Regions from separate parts of the Streptomyces sp. NPDC017936 genome, predicted to be linked through region 2. Evidence: riboswitches for the same ligand, from Rfam matches in the RefSeq annotation. Region 2 holds a riboswitch; each other region holds the start of a gene.
The links. Region 2 has a riboswitch for S-adenosylmethionine ahead of ACH4F6_RS29040 (aminotransferase class V-fold PLP-dependent enzyme). Riboswitches for the same ligand answer to the same signal wherever they lie in the genome.
Positions count from the first base shown of each region.

Region 1: it holds a riboswitch for S-adenosylmethionine, as region 2 does, so the genes downstream of both, ACH4F6_RS06360 (amino acid ABC transporter permease) here and ACH4F6_RS29040 (aminotransferase class V-fold PLP-dependent enzyme) in region 2, are expected to answer to the same signal.
Region 3: it holds a riboswitch for S-adenosylmethionine, as region 2 does, so the genes downstream of both, thrC (threonine synthase) here and ACH4F6_RS29040 (aminotransferase class V-fold PLP-dependent enzyme) in region 2, are expected to answer to the same signal.

Region 1 covers NZ_JBIRHK010000002.1:629,891-634,764, forward strand. The annotation lists gene ACH4F6_RS06340 (Ldh family oxidoreductase) at 1-570, shown strand, start outside; tRNA gene ACH4F6_RS06345 (tRNA-Pro) at 643-716, shown strand; gene ACH4F6_RS06350 (putative leader peptide) at 1,185-1,307, shown strand; gene ACH4F6_RS06355 (glutathione S-transferase C-terminal domain-containing protein) at 1,450-2,346, shown strand; SAM riboswitch class IV at 2,415-2,538, shown strand; gene ACH4F6_RS06360 (amino acid ABC transporter permease) at 2,898-3,881, shown strand; gene ACH4F6_RS06365 (amino acid ABC transporter ATP-binding protein) at 3,878-4,660, shown strand; gene ACH4F6_RS06370 (transporter substrate-binding domain-containing protein) at 4,734-4,874, shown strand, end outside.
Region 2 covers NZ_JBIRHK010000015.1:227,475-232,348, forward strand. The annotation lists gene ACH4F6_RS29030 (cytochrome bc complex cytochrome b subunit) at 1-705, shown strand, start outside; gene trpD (anthranilate phosphoribosyltransferase) at 845-1,909, shown strand; SAM riboswitch class IV at 1,984-2,100, shown strand; gene ACH4F6_RS29040 (aminotransferase class V-fold PLP-dependent enzyme) at 2,300-3,661, shown strand; gene ACH4F6_RS29045 (Lrp/AsnC family transcriptional regulator) at 3,696-3,977, opposite strand; gene ACH4F6_RS29050 (rhomboid family intramembrane serine protease) at 3,974-4,720, opposite strand.
Region 3 covers NZ_JBIRHK010000005.1:118,286-123,159, reverse strand. The annotation lists gene ACH4F6_RS12370 (MoaD/ThiS family protein) at 116-391, opposite strand; gene thrC (threonine synthase) at 432-1,721, opposite strand; SAM riboswitch class I at 1,740-1,885, opposite strand; gene ACH4F6_RS12360 (glucosyl-3-phosphoglycerate synthase) at 2,065-3,036, shown strand; gene ACH4F6_RS12355 (trehalose-6-phosphate synthase) at 3,155-4,591, shown strand; gene otsB (trehalose-phosphatase) at 4,579-4,874, opposite strand, start outside.

The DNA.
Region 1 (4,874 bases), on a different contig from region 2:
GTCGCCGTGCCGACCGCCGAGTCGTCGTCCCGCGCCCCGCTGCTGCTCGACATGGCCACCGCCACCATCGCCCTGGGCAGGATCCGCCAGGCGAAGGCGAACGGCACCCCGCTGCCCGAGGGCGCGGCCGCCACCGAGGACGGCACCCCGACCACCGACCCGGACAAGGCGGTCATGCCGCTGCCGCTGGGCGGGGCGAAGGGATCCGGCATGTCGCTGGCGTTCGAACTGCTGACCAGCGTGCTGGTCGGCGCGCCGATCTTCGCGTCCTTCCACTCGGACGACCCGGCGGGACGCGAGCACCGTCAGAACGCGCTGCTCATCGCCGTCGACCCGGCCGCCTTCGGCGGCGCGGACGCCTTCACCGAGGCCGTCGACGCCACTCTGGACACCCTGAAGGGCCTGCCCGCGGCGGACGGCGCCGAGGGCGTGTTCTACCCCGGCGAACGCAGCGCCGCCGTGGCCGCCGGGCGCGGGGAGAAGGGCGTGCCGGTCGCGCCGAAGGTGTGGCGCGAGCTGACCGAGCGCGCCGCGCGGCTGGGCGTGGCCCTGCCGGGAGCCGCCGGATAGGGGACCCGGCACCGGCGCGCGTGCGGTAGTGTTTACCTGCGCGTTCCCACGGTTCACCGTCGCGGAGCGCGACGGGACGTGGCGCAGCTTGGTAGCGCACTTGACTGGGGGTCAAGGGGTCGCAGGTTCAAATCCTGTCGTCCCGACCGCGGAGGCGGCAACCCGCCTCGTACAGGGCCTTGGTTCACTCGGGTGAGCCAGGGCCCTCGGTCGTCGGAAGACCACCGCACGGCTCGGACGCGGGAGGCGCCGTGCCGGATCCGCAGGAGGACGGCGACGCCCGGTTAGAGAGCCGCCCCCTCACGTTCGTCGCCGCCCGCCACGACACGCTCCGCCTCCCCGGACCCGGACCACGCCACCCCGCGTCCCCCGTCCGTGCGCCGTCGCCCGCGGACGGGCCGGTCCGCCCAGGAGGGGCCCGTCCAGGAGCGGTCCGCCCGGCCAGGAGGCGCGACGCCGAGCCCGGGCGCCGCCCCGCGGGGCGGTGGACGCCGGGCCACGCGTCGCGGGGCGCCGCCCCGCAGTGCCGTACTCACCTCGTGGACGCCCTCTTGACGGCGGCCGGGGCCCGATCGACACTCGGTTCGGGAATCCTAGTGAACAGGTAGGGAAGCATGGGGTGCCTTGAGCCGGTCGCCAGCCGCGTGAGCCGCACGGCGTGGTCGTCGCCCCTTCTCACCTCCCGCCGTCACATCGATCTGCTGCGCGTCTGCAGCGCGATCGACACCCGGGGCTGAACCGGCCCGACCCCGCGCCCGGCCGCACCGGCGGTGCCCCAGGGCACCGGCCCCGCCGGCGCGCGCGGACCGGAGCCGCGCCCTCCCGCCAGACGTCGCATCCGCCGCGCGTCCGTCCGCGCGACCGCCCCCTGGGAGAGTCATGTCCGTCACACCGCCGGCCGCCCACCCGTCCACCCGTCCCGCCCCCGCCTTCCGGGGCCGCATCGGCCGCGACGCCCGCAGCGGCCACTACGCCGTGCCGCGCCGCTACCGCCTCCACCTGACCACGGCCGACCCCGACGGCCTGCGCATCGCCGTCGTCCACGGCCTGCTCGGCCTGGACCGGGCCTGTCCGCTGACGCTCCTGCCCGCCGTGCCCGACTGTCCCGACGGAGGCCACCTGGCGCTGCGCCCGCTCTACGACGCCAGCGCCCACCACTACACCGGGCCCGCCGTCGGCCCCGTGCTGAGCGACGACTGGTCCGGGCGGATCGTCTCCACCCACGGCCCCGACATCGCCCGCGACCTCGCCCGCCGCTTCGGCGGCGGCCGGCCCACGCTGTACCCGTGCGGCGCCGGGTCGGAGATCGAGGCCGTCGAGCGGATGTGCGCACAGGGCATCGAGGAGGCCGCGCAGCGCGCCGGGGCGGCCCACGCCGACGCGACGGAACGCGCCGAGGCCCTCGACACCCTGCTCGCCACGCTCGGCGTCCTGGAGCGGGGGCTCAGCGCGCAACCGTACCTGATCGGTGATCGGATGACGGCGGCCGACGTCGAGTTGTGGGTGGCCCTGGTGCAGCTCGACACCGTGCACCGTCACCACCTCGACGCGGGAGCCGTGCAGCGCATCGCCGGCCACCCGGCCCTGTGGGCCTACGCCCGCCGTCTGGCCGCGCACCCGGCGTTCGGCGGACACCTCGACCTCGACGGCATCGACCGCCGTCACCGCGCCCGCTGCCGGGGCCTGGAGGCCGCCGGGGCCGCTGTCCAGATCCTGGACTGGGCGGCCCACGCGACCCCCGACCAGGGCCCGCGACCGCAGGCCGGGCGCCCCTGACCCGGTCCACCCAGTGGACCGGACGTTGACATCCGTTCGGGCAACTGTCTTAACTTACGGCCCAGAACGGTCATGAGCGTCAGCGACAAGCCCTGGCTTGCTGACCGGCAACCCTCGCGCCGCGGTGGGGTGCCCCAGGTGACGACCGGACCGGATGACGTGCCGGCACGGACGATTCGGTAAGCGCGCGAGGCCCCCCCGGGGGCCGTGACGATGACGGAGAACACCATGTACGCAGCTCTCAGGACGGCGCCCCGCCGCCCTCGGGGCTGCGTACACCCGTCCGCGCAGCCGCTCGTCGCCGACCGGGCCGTCGACCTGCTCCGCGTGAACAGCGCACTGTGTACCGCACCGGGCCGTGCCCGCTGTCGGGGCTGACGTCCCCCTCCGCAGCCCCGCGTTCCTGACGAACACCGCGTGAGCGGTGTGTTTGTCCGCCCAGCCTCCGGTTCCCGTGCGTTGCCGTGTGTCCCGTCCCGCCGCGAAGCGGCCGCCGTGGTCACACCGCGGCCGCCGTGTCCCGGGGCATCCCCATTCCGCCGGAGCCCCTCATGAGCGAACCCCCAGGCGCCGCCGTGTCCGTCACCGAGGCACCGCCGTCCCCCGACACCCCGTCAAAACCGCTGACCGCGCAGCGGGTCCAGCCGCTGCGCCGCCCCGGCCGCTGGATCGCCACCACGATCGTGCTGGTCCTGGCGGCCCAGTTCCTCCACGGTCTGGTCTCCAACCCCTTCTACCAGTGGGACCGGTTCGGCTACTGGTTCCTGCGGCCGACCATCCTCGACGGACTCCTCATCACCCTCGAGGTCACCGCGTACAGCGCGGTGCTGGGGCTCCTCGGCGGCATCCTCCTCGCCCTGGCCCGGCTCTCGAAGAGCCCGGTGCTGCGGGCGGTGAGCTGGACCTACGTCTGGGCGTTCCGCTCGATACCGCTGATCGTGGTCCTGCTGTTCCTCTACAACTTCAGCGCCCTGTACCAGACGCTCAGCGTGGGCGTCCCCTTCGGACCGGCCTTCTTCACCTTCGACGAGTCCCGGCTGGCCACCGACATGGCCGTGGCCGTCGTCGGCCTCAGCCTCAACGAGGCGGCGTACGCGGCCGAGGTCGTCCGGGGCGGCATCCTCTCCGTCGACCAGGGCCAGCACGAGGCGGCCTCCGCGCTCGGCCTGCCGAAGGGCTACCGGTTCAGGAGGATCGTCTGGCCGCAGGCGCTGCGCTCGATCACCCCGAACTACGTCAACCAGCTCATCGGCCTGATCAAGAGCACCTCGCTGGTCTTCTACGTCTCGCTGCTCGACCTGTTCGGGACCGCGCAGACCATGGGCTCCACCTACCCCGGTGACATCGTGCCGCTGCTGCTGGTCGTCACCGTCTGGTACCTGATCCTCACCAGCGTCGTGTCCGTCGTCCAGTTCTACGTCGAGCGGTACTACGCCCGCGGCGCCACCCGCACGCTGCCGCCGACCCCGTTGCAGAAGCTGCGGACCGGTCTCGCCGGCCTGCGGGACCGCATCCGCCGGGAGGCCGCCGTATGACCGCCGGGACGCCCCGTGACGCCGCCGCCGTCGAGGTGCACGACGTGCACAAGTGGTACGGCTCCCACCGGGTGCTCGACGGGGTCGACCTGACGGTGCGGCCCGGCGAGGTCACCGTGATCCTCGGCCCGTCCGGCTCCGGCAAGTCCACCCTGCTGCGGGTCATCAACCACCTGGAGAAGCCGGAGATCGGCTACGTCAGCGTCAACGGCGAACTCATCGGCGTCCGCCGGCAGGGCGAGAGGCTGAAGGAGCTGAGCGAGCGGGTCATCCTGACCCAGCGCAGCCGCATCGGGTTCGTGTTCCAGAACTTCAACCTCTTCCCGCACCTGACGGTGCTGGACAACGTGGCCGCCGCCCCGGTGGCGACCGGGAGGCTCGGCAAGGCGGAGGCCCGGACACTCGCCGGCGAACTGCTGCAACGGGTCGGCCTGGCGGACAAGGCGGCCGCCTACCCCCGGCAGCTGTCGGGCGGTCAGCAGCAGCGCGTGGCCATCGCCCGCGCCCTGGCGCTGCGCCCCGGGGTCATCCTCTTCGACGAACCCACCTCCGCCCTCGACCCCGAACTCGTCGGTGAGGTCCTCGCCGTCATCAAGGACCTGGCGAGGAGCGGCACCACCCTGGTGATCGTCACCCACGAGATCGGCTTCGCCCGCGAGATCGCCGACCGGGTCGTGTTCATCGACGGCGGCCGGATCGTCGAACAGGGTCCGCCCGCCGAGGTCCTGGACAAGCCGCGGCACGAGCGCACCCGGGACTTCCTGAGCAAGGTCCTCTGACCCGGCCGGCCGGGCCCCACCGCTTCCCCCCACGCCTCCTCCACCATCCCTCTGCGAACGACTAAGGACAGCCATGCCCCTCCAGCTCTCCCGACGCGGCCTGATACGCGGCATCACCGCGGCGACAGCCGTCACCGTCCTCGCCACCCAGCTCGCCGCCTGCGGGGGCGACAGCGACGCCGCCACCACGACGACCGACACCGCGGGCACGGTC
Region 2 (4,874 bases):
TACATGGGCTTCGCCGAGGGCCTGATCCGCGCCATGCCGGGCTGGGAGATCAACTTCTGGGGTCACACGCTCGTGCTGGGCGTGTTCATCCCGCTGGTGCTCTTCGGTCTGTTCCTCGGTGTGATCGCCCTGTACCCGTTCATCGAGTCGTGGGTCACCGGCGACAAGCGCGAGCACCACATCCTGGACCGTCCGCGCAACGCCCCGACCCGTACGGCCTTCGGCGTCGCCTGGGTCACCGGCTACATGATCATGCTGATCGGTGGTGGCAACGACATCTTCGCCACCCACTTCCACCTGTCGATCAACGCGGTCACCTGGTTCGTCCGGATCGGCTTCTTCGCCGGACCGGTCCTCGCCTTCGTGGTCACCAAGCGGATCTGCCTCGGCCTCCAGCGCCGCGACAAGGACAAGGTGCTGCACGGTCGCGAGACCGGCACCATCAAGCGCCTGCCGCACGGTGAGTACATCGAGGTCCACGAGCCGCTCAGCCAGGAGGCCCTGTACACGCTCACCGCGCACGAGCAGTACAAGCCGGCCGAGATCGGCCCGACGGTCGACGAGAACGGCGTCGAGCGCAAGGTGAAGCGCTCCGAGAAGGTCCGCGCCAAGCTGAGCAAGGCGTACTACGGCGAGGAGAGCCAGATCCCGAAGCCGACCGTCGAGGAGTACAAGGAGATCACGAGCGGCCACGGCCACCACTGATCACTGCGTCGCCACGCACCCCAGGAGGGCCCCGTCCGGTGTTCGGACGGGGCCCTTCGCCGTGCCCGCGGCTGGATAGGGTGGAGCCGTCGATACGCGCGTCCCGGGGAGCGGGACCGGACTGACCCAGGAGCGGCATATGAGCGCTGTGACCCCCGCTGGAGGCGACACCGCGGCGGGCCGTTCCTGGCCCGCCCTGCTGAACGGCCTGCTGGAGGGCCGGGACCTCAGCGCGGACGACACCGCCTGGGCGATGGACCTGATCATGCGCGGCGAGGCGACCGACGCGCAGATCGCCGGGTTCGCGGTGGCGCTGCGCGCCAAGGGCGAGACGGTCGAGGAGATCACCGGCCTGGTCCGGACGATGTACGAGCACGCCAACGTGATCGAGGTGCCGGGGCGGACCGTCGACATCGTCGGCACCGGCGGCGACGGCGCGAAGACGGTGAACATCTCCACGATGTCGTCGATCGTCATCGCCGGCACGGGCGCGAAGGTCGTCAAGCACGGCAACCGGGCCGCCTCCTCCGCGTCCGGCGCCTCGGACGTCCTGGAGAAGCTGGGCGTCAACCTGGAACTGACCCCGCGGCGGGTGGCCGAGGTGGCCGAGGAGGCCGGCATCACCTTCTGCTTCGCGGTCAAGTTCCACCCGGCGCTGCGCCACGTCGCCGCCGCGCGCGGACAGCTGGGCATCCGGACCACCTTCAACGCGCTCGGTCCGCTGACCAACCCGGCGAAGGTGAAGGCGCAGGCGGTGGGGGTGGCCGATCCGCGCATGGCCCCGCTCATCGCCGGTGTCCTCGCCGAGCGCGGCAACTCCTCCCTGGTGTTCCGCGGCGACGACGGCTTCGACGAGCTGACGACCACGTCCACCTCCCGGGTGTGGATCGTGCGCGACGGCAAGGTCACCGAGGAGACCTTCGACCCGCGGGACGTCGGCATCGAGCTGGTGCCGGTGGAGGCGCTGCGGGGCGCGGACCCGTCGTACAACGCGGAGGTCGCGCGACGGCTGCTGGAGGGGGAGACGGGCCCGGTGCGCGACGCCGTCCTGCTGAACGCGGCGGCGGCCCTGGTGGCGCTGGACCCGACGGACGCGCCGCTGGCCGAGCAGATCCGCGCCGGCATGGAGAAGGCGGCGCAGTCCATCGACTCCGGGGCGGCCGAGCGGGCGCTGGAGCGCTGGGTGGCGGCCAGCAACGCGTAGCGGACACCGGGTGCGGTCCCGCGATCCGGACACGGGTTGCGGGACCGCGATCACTTAGCGTACGTTCTCCCCCAGGTCATGAGTGACAGTCATGAGGCCCCGGCCGACTGTCCGGCAACCCTCCGTCCGTGGCGGGGTGCCCCGGGTGAAGACCAGGTCGTGGGCAGCGAGGTCCACGGCAAGCGCGGACCCCTCGAGCAACCAGGGGTCCTGGTCGTCGAGGAGCCTTCCGTGAGCAAGCGAATGCGATAGGGCCGCAGAGCCCCGCCTCCGCATCCCTTTCACCTCTTCCACCGCGTCCGTGCCGTCGACGCGCCGTCCGGCACGGTGCGGTGTCCTCCTCGAGGGTTCCCACCGAGCGCCCTCGCCTGCCTTCACGGGAGTTCCGCCATGTCCGTCTCCACCGCTGCCGCCGCCCAGTCCGTCTGTGCCCCGCTGCCCGTTCTGGGCGCGGATGTCACCGTCCCGCTCGTCACGGGCGGCGAGGTCGCCTACGCGGCGCTCGACTACGCGGCCAGCGCCCCCGCCCTCCAGCGCGTCTGGGACGACGTGGCGGCCTACGCCCCGTACTACGGCAGCGTCCACCGCGGCGCCGGATACCTCTCCCAGCTCTCCACCGACCTCTTCGAGAACGCCCGCAGGACGGTCGCGGAGTTCCTCGACTGCCGCGCCGACGACCAGCTGGTGTTCACCCGCTCCACCACGGACTCCCTGAACCTCCTGGCCGCGGCCCTCCCCGCCGGCTGCCAGGTCTTCGTCTTCGAGACCGAGCACCACGCCTCGCTGCTGCCCTGGAAGGACGCCCGGGTCACCTGCCTCGACGCCCCGCGCACCCCGGGCCGGGCCGTCGAGACCCTGGAGCGCGCCCTCGCCGGCCGCGACCCTCACGGCCCGGCCCTGGTCTGCGTGACCGGCGCCTCGAACGTCACCGGCGAGCTGTGGCCGGTCCGCGAGCTGGCCGCCGCCGCCCACGCCCACGGCGCCCGGATCGTCCTGGACGCGGCCCAGCTGGCCCCGCACCACCCGGTGTCCGTCCAGGACCTCGACGTCGACTGGGTCGCCTTCTCCGGGCACAAGCTGTACGCCCCCTTCGGTGCCGGCGTCCTGGCCGGGCGGGCCGACTGGCTGCGGGAGGCCGACCCCTACCTCGCCGGCGGCGGCGCCAGCCGCAGGGTCACCCGGCGCGAGGACGGGGGAGTGGACGTGGAGTGGCACGAGAGCGCCGCCCGGCACGAGGCCGGCTCCCCGAACGTGATCGGCGCCTACGCCGTCGCCTCCGCCTGCCGGGCCCTGACCGAGGCGGGCTTCGACACGCTGGTAGCCCGCGAGCGGTACCTGATCGACAAGGTGCGCACCGGCCTGGCCGAGGTCCCCGAGGTGCGCGTGCTGTCCCTGTTCGGTGACGACGCCCCGCGCGTGGGCGTGATCTCCTTCGTCGTCGAGGGCTGGAACAGCTCCCACTTCGCCGCCGCCCTCTCCGCCGAGTACGGCATCGGCGTCCGCGACGGCCTCTTCTGCGCCCACCCGCTGGTCCGCACCCTGCTGGGCGGCGAACCCCGGAGCCAGGGCGAGTGCGGTTCCCCCGAGGCCGCCCCCGGCGAGAAGTCCCTCAACGCCGTCCGGGTGAGCTTCGGCGCGGGCACCCCGGACGAGCACGTGGAGCGTTTCGTGAACGCGGTGAAGGAGCTGGTGAGCGACGGCGCGAAGTGGCGGTACCGGACGGAGGACGGCCGCTGCGTCCCGGCGGTGTGAGGGGGGCCTCGCGCGCGGGAGCCGTGTCAGGGGGTCAGGAGTCCAGCCCGATCGCGAACGCCGCCTCCAGGTCGTGCTGCGAGTAGGTGCGGAAGGCGACGTGCGTGTCCGTCGCCTCCACGCCGGGGATCTTGCTGATCCGCCCCGGGATGACCTCCGCCAGGTCCTCGTGCTGCCGCACCCGCACCATGGCGATCAGGTCGTACGTGCCGGTGACGGAGAAGACCTCGCTCACGGAGTCCAGCGAAGCGATCCGCTCGGCGATCTCGGGGATCCGGTCCACGCTGGTCTTGATGAGGACGATCGCGGTGATCACGGCTGGTTCTCTCCCTCGGGGGCCGGAGCTGGGGCGGCCTTCACTCTAGTCGTCCCCTGGAACCGGGCCCACGCGAAGACCAGGCCCAGGCCGAAGCCCAGCAGATGGGCCAGGTACGCCACGCCCGGCCCCCGGGCGGCCTGCCCCGCGGCCACCCACTGCAGGGCCGCCCAGAAGGGCAGCACGACCCACGCCGGGAAGCGCAGCGGCAGGAAGAACAGGAACGGCAGGAGACTGGTCACCCGCGCCCGGGGGAACAGGTACAGGCACGCGCCGAGGACCGCCGAGATCGCCCCCGAGGCACCGACCAGGGACTGTCCGGAGTCGGCGTGCGCGGCGGCGTACCCCACCAGGGCCAGGTAGCCGCAGCCGAGGTAGAAGAGCGTGAACTGGACGTGGCCCATGCGGCGCTCGGTCATGGCGCCGAAGACGTAGAGGAAGAGCATGTTGCCCAGCAGGTGCACCCAGCCGCCGTGGACGAACAGGGCCGTCGCGGGGGTGAGCGCGGAGGGCGCCGCGCCCTCGAACAGCTCGGCCGGGACCACTCCCCACCGGTGGAAGTAGGCGCGCCGGGCGGCCGGCAGGGCCTCGCCGGTGCCGTACGCCGTGCCGATGCCCGAGGCGGGGCCGGTCACGAAGATCACACAGCACAGGGTGATCAGCGCGTACGTCACCGGCGCGCGGGGCCGCCGGATCGCTCTGCCCACGGTCCTGCGCACGGTGCCGATCCAGTCGCCGGTCATGAACACAGAGCATGACGTAACGGGACGCAATGCCCCGGACCGCCTCGCCGCCGTGGACAGGGGGGCGACGGGTACCCGCCAGGCCGTAGGGTTACGAGCCACATGGACCGGGGAGCCCTTGGGCGCGCCCCGGCGTCCGAAGACCGACACTAGA
Region 3 (4,874 bases), on a different contig from region 2:
CCGCGCTCAACCACACTGAATTGCCCCCTCCGCTTCTCTCACGGAGGGGGCAATTCGATGAACGCACGGTCATCGCTCTTACCGACGGTTACTACCGGCGGGTACCGACCGGGGATCAGCCACCGGCGACGGCGGGGATGATCGAGACGCCGGCGCCGGCGGGGGTCGCCGTCTCCAGCCCCTGCTCGAACCGCACGTCGTCGTCGTTCACGTACACGTTGACGAACCGTCGGAGCTTGCCCTGGTCGTCCAGGACGCGCGCGGCGATGCCGGTGTGGTTCTTCTCCAGGTCCTCGATGACCTCGGCGAGGGTCGCCCCCTCGGCGGACACCTCGGCCTGGCCGCCGGTGTAGGTGCGCAGGATGGTGGGGATGCGGACGGTGACGCTCATGTGCTGCTGACCTCCGGTCAGGTGATTCGGCGGGTCCTGCCTACGCGAGGCCGGCTTCACGGAACGAGTCCAGGGTGGGGCGGATGGTCGCGGTGAGCCCCGTGCCGGCCACCGCGTCCAGCGTCTTCAGCCCGTCGCCGGTGTTGAGCACGACGGTCGTGAGGCTCGGGTCCAGCAGACCGTTCTCGATCAGCTTCCTGGTGACGCCGACCGTCACGCCACCCGCCGTCTCGGCGAAGACGCCCTCCGTCCGGGCGAGCAGCTTGATCGCGTCGACGATCTGCTCGTCGGTCACGTCCTCCACCGCACCGCCGGTGCGCCGCGCGATGTCGAGGACGTACGGGCCGTCCGCCGGGTTGCCGATGGCGAGCGACTTGGCGATGGTGTCCGGCTTCTGGGGGCGCACGACGTCGTGACCGGCCTTGTAGGCGGTGGACACCGGCGAGCAGCCCTCGGCCTGGGCGCCGAAGATCTTGTACGGCCTGTCCTCGACGAGGCCGAGCTTGATCAGCTCCTGCAGACCCTTGTCGATCTTCGTGAGCTGCGAGCCGGAGGCGATGGGGACGACCAGCTGGTCCGGGAGCCGCCAGCCGAGCTGCTCGCAGATCTCGTACGCCAGCGTCTTGGAGCCCTCGGCGTAGTACGGCCGCAGGTTGACGTTGACGAAGCCCCAGCCCTCGCCCGCCGGGTCGCCGATGAGCTCGGAGCAGAAGCGGTTGACGTCGTCGTAGTTGCCCTCGATGCCGACGAGTTCGCCGCCGTAGATCGCGGCCATGACGACCTTGCCCTGCTCCAGGTCGTGCGGGATGAACACGCAGGAGCGGAAGCCGGCCCGGGCGGCGGCGGCGCCGACGGCGCCGGCCAGGTTGCCGGTGGAGGAGCAGGAGAGGGTGGTGAAGCCGAAGGCGCGGGCGGCCTCCAGGGCCTGGGCGACCACCCGGTCCTTGAAGGAGTGGGTCGGGTTGCCGGAGTCGTCCTTCACGTACAGCCCGCCGGTCACGCCCAGTTCGCGCGCCAGGTTGTCGGCCTTGACGAGCTTGGTCCAGCCGGGGTTGAGGTTCGGCTTGTCCGCCACGTCGGCCGGGACGGGCAGCAGCGGCGCGTAGCGCCAGATGTTCGCGGGTCCCGCCTCGATGCGCTTGCGGAGCTCCTCCGGGTCGTAGGAGGAGAAGTCGTACGCGATCTCGAGCGGGCCGAAACACTCCTCGCACGCGAAGACCGGACCGAGGGGCACCCGGTGACCGCACTCGCGACAGGAGAGGGCGGCGGCGGGACCGAGGTCGACGGTGCTCGCGGAGTCGGTGGTGGTGGCAACTGTCTGCGCAGCCATGTGAGGGGAGGCCCTTTCTCCTCATCTTCCTCACGACGCATCTCGCCGTGAGACGGATTTGGCACCTTCCCTAGCCGGGAGCCTCACCACGACGACGTGGTGGACCGGCTGGAGGGTTGCCGGGGCTTCATCGGGCCGTGTCCCTCTGCCCCTCTGGATGAGCGGTATGCGGTTGTTGAACTCAGGGACGCGGAACGACCCCGGACATGCGATGGTCACCCGCGTTGCTCAAGACTGTAACCGAAGGCCTGGACAGTTGAGACAGACGTCCGAACCGCGAGATGGATCACAGGGTCACCGCCCGTGCACCCCGCGTGATCCCGACAGTGAGGAGCCGCAGACCGTGCTGGAAGAAGTCGAGCGCTGGTTGGTCACCCGCTCCTGGTCGGTGACCGACCGCCCGCTCCACAGGATCCTGGCCGCCAAGCGCGCCTCGGGCCAGTCGGTGTCCGTGGTGCTGCCCGCGCTGAACGAGGAGGAGACGGTCGGCGACATCGTCGCGGTCATCCGTCACGACCTCATGCAGCAGGTCCCGCTCGTCGACGAGCTCGTCGTCGTCGACTCGGGATCCACCGACCGCACCTCGCAGGTCGCCGCGGCGGCCGGCGCGCGGGTCGTCCACCGGGACACGATCCTCCCGCGCCTGCCGGCCGTGCCCGGCAAGGGCGAGGTGCTGTGGCGCTCCCTGCTGGCCACCACCGGGGACATCGTGTGCTTCGTCGACGCCGACCTGAAGGAGTTCTCCTCCGACTTCGTCTCGGGGATCGTGGGCCCGCTGCTCACCGACCCGGGCGTCGAACTGGTGAAGGCCATGTACGACCGTCCGCTGGGCACCGAGTCGGACGGGCCCGCCTCCGGCAGGTCCGCCGGCCAGGGCGGCCGGGTGACGGAGCTGATGGCCCGCCCCCTGCTCAACCTGCACTGGCCGCGGCTGGCCGGCTTCGTGCAGCCGCTGGGCGGCGAGTACGCGGCCCGCCGCACCCTGCTGGAACAGCTGCCCTTCCCCGTCGGCTACGGCGTGGAGCTGGGCATGCTGGTCGACGCCCTGCACCTGGTGGGCCTCGACGCCCTCGCCCAGGTCGACGTGGGCGTGCGCAAGCACCGCCACCAGGACGGGCAGGCGCTCGGCCGGATGGCGGCGGCGATATACCGCACGGCCCAGCTGCGGCTGGCCCGGGGGCACCTGGTCCGGCCCTCCCTCACCCAGTTCGAGCGGGGCCCGGACGGCTTCGAGCCGCGCACCTACCCGGTGGACACGGAGGAGCGGCCCCCGATGGCGCAGATCGCGGAGTACGCGGCCCGCAAGGCCGCGTGACCGTCCGGTGACCGGGGCCGTGCCGTCCGCGCGACGGGTCGTATACGGCCGGATACGACCCGTTCCGACAGCGCGTCCGTACGTTTGAGCGGATCAGGACCGGGCTAGGTTGAGGCGTATGGCTTCCACGCACGGTCCTGCTGCTCAGGGCGCCCGGGGCGCCCAGGTGCTGGTCGCGTCCAACCGCGGCCCGGTCTCCTACACGGTCCGCGACGACGGCTCGCTGCACGCCAGGAGGGGCGGCGGCGGGCTGGTCTCCGGGCTGTCGGCGATCGGCCCCGACGCGGGGGCCCTGTGGGTGTGCTCGGCCCTGTCCGAGGGCGACCGGGAGGCGGTCCGGCGCGGGGTCGGCGAGGAGGGCGTGCGGATGCTGCCCGTCCCGGCCGACGTGCACGCCGACGCGTACAACGGCATCGCCAACTCCGTGCTCTGGTTCCTCCACCACCTGCTGTACCAGACCCCGCTGGAGCCGGTCTTCGACGCGGAGTTCCGGCGCCAGTGGGCGTCGTACGAGACCTACAACCGGGCCTTCGCCGAGGCACTGGCGCAGGAGGCGGCCGAGGGCGCGGCGGTCCTGGTGCAGGACTACCACCTGTGCCTGGTCCCCGGCATGCTCCGCGAACTCCGCCCCGACCTGCGCATCGGCCACTTCTCGCACACGCCGTGGGCGCCGGTGGACTACTTCGGCCTGCTGCCCGCCGACATCCGCGTCCAGCTGCTGCGGGGCATGCTCGGCGCGGACCGCGTGGGCTTCCTGACCCACCGCTGGGCGGACGCGTTCACCGCGTGCTGCGCGGAGTTCGCGGGGGGCCTCGACGGGACCCTGGTCGGGGTGCACGGCCTCGGCGCCGACGCCGACTTCCTGCGCGCCCGCTCCCACGAGGCGGACGTCGAGGAACGCCTCCCGGTCCTGCGCGCGGAGATCGGCACGGCCCCCGACGGCGGCCCGCGCAGGACGATCGTCCGCGTCGACCGCACCGAACTCTCGAAGAACATCGTGCGCGGCCTGCTGGCGTACCGGCAGCTGCTCGACGACCACCCGGAGTGGCACGAGCGGGTCGTCCACGTCGCCTTCGCCTACCCCTCCCGCCAGGACCTCGCCGTCTACCGCGAGTACACCGCCGAGGTGCAGCGGGTGGCGCGGGAGATCAACGACCGGTACCGCACCGCGGACTGGACCCCGGTCGTCCTGCACGTCAAGGACGACTTCGCCCGCTCCCTGGCCGCCTACCGCCTCGCGGACGTGGCCCTGGTCAACCCCATCCGGGACGGCATGAACCTGGTCGCCAAGGAGGTGCCGGTCGTCTCCGACCGGGGCTGCGCGCTGGTGCTGTCCCGGGAGGCGGGGGCGTACTGGGAGCTGGGCGAGGACGCGCTGGTGGTGAACCCCTACGACGTCCTGGAGACCGCCCGCGCCCTGCACGAGGCGCTGTCCATGGGGCCGGAGGAGCGGGCGGAGCGCACCAAGAGGCTGGCCGCGGCCGCCACCGCGCTGCCCCCGGCCCAGTGGTTCCTGGACCAGTTGCAGGCGCTGCGGGACCTTCAGCCCAGCTGATCCGCGAGCGCCCGCAGCAGCCGTACGACGCCGGCGGGCCCGTCGACGACGAGGTCCGCGCGTTCGGCGAGCTGCGTCACCTCGGCGCTGCCGCTGGCCACGAGGAGACCGGGCACGCCGTCGGAGCGGAGCTTCTCGACGGCGGCGAAGGCGGGGAGGTCGCCGAGGTCGTCGCCGGCGAAGAGGACCGCCCCGGCGCCGGTCTCACGGACGTACTCCGTCAGCGCCACGCCCTTGTCCACCCCCGGGGGCCGCAGCTCCAGCACCATCCGGCCGGGCTCGA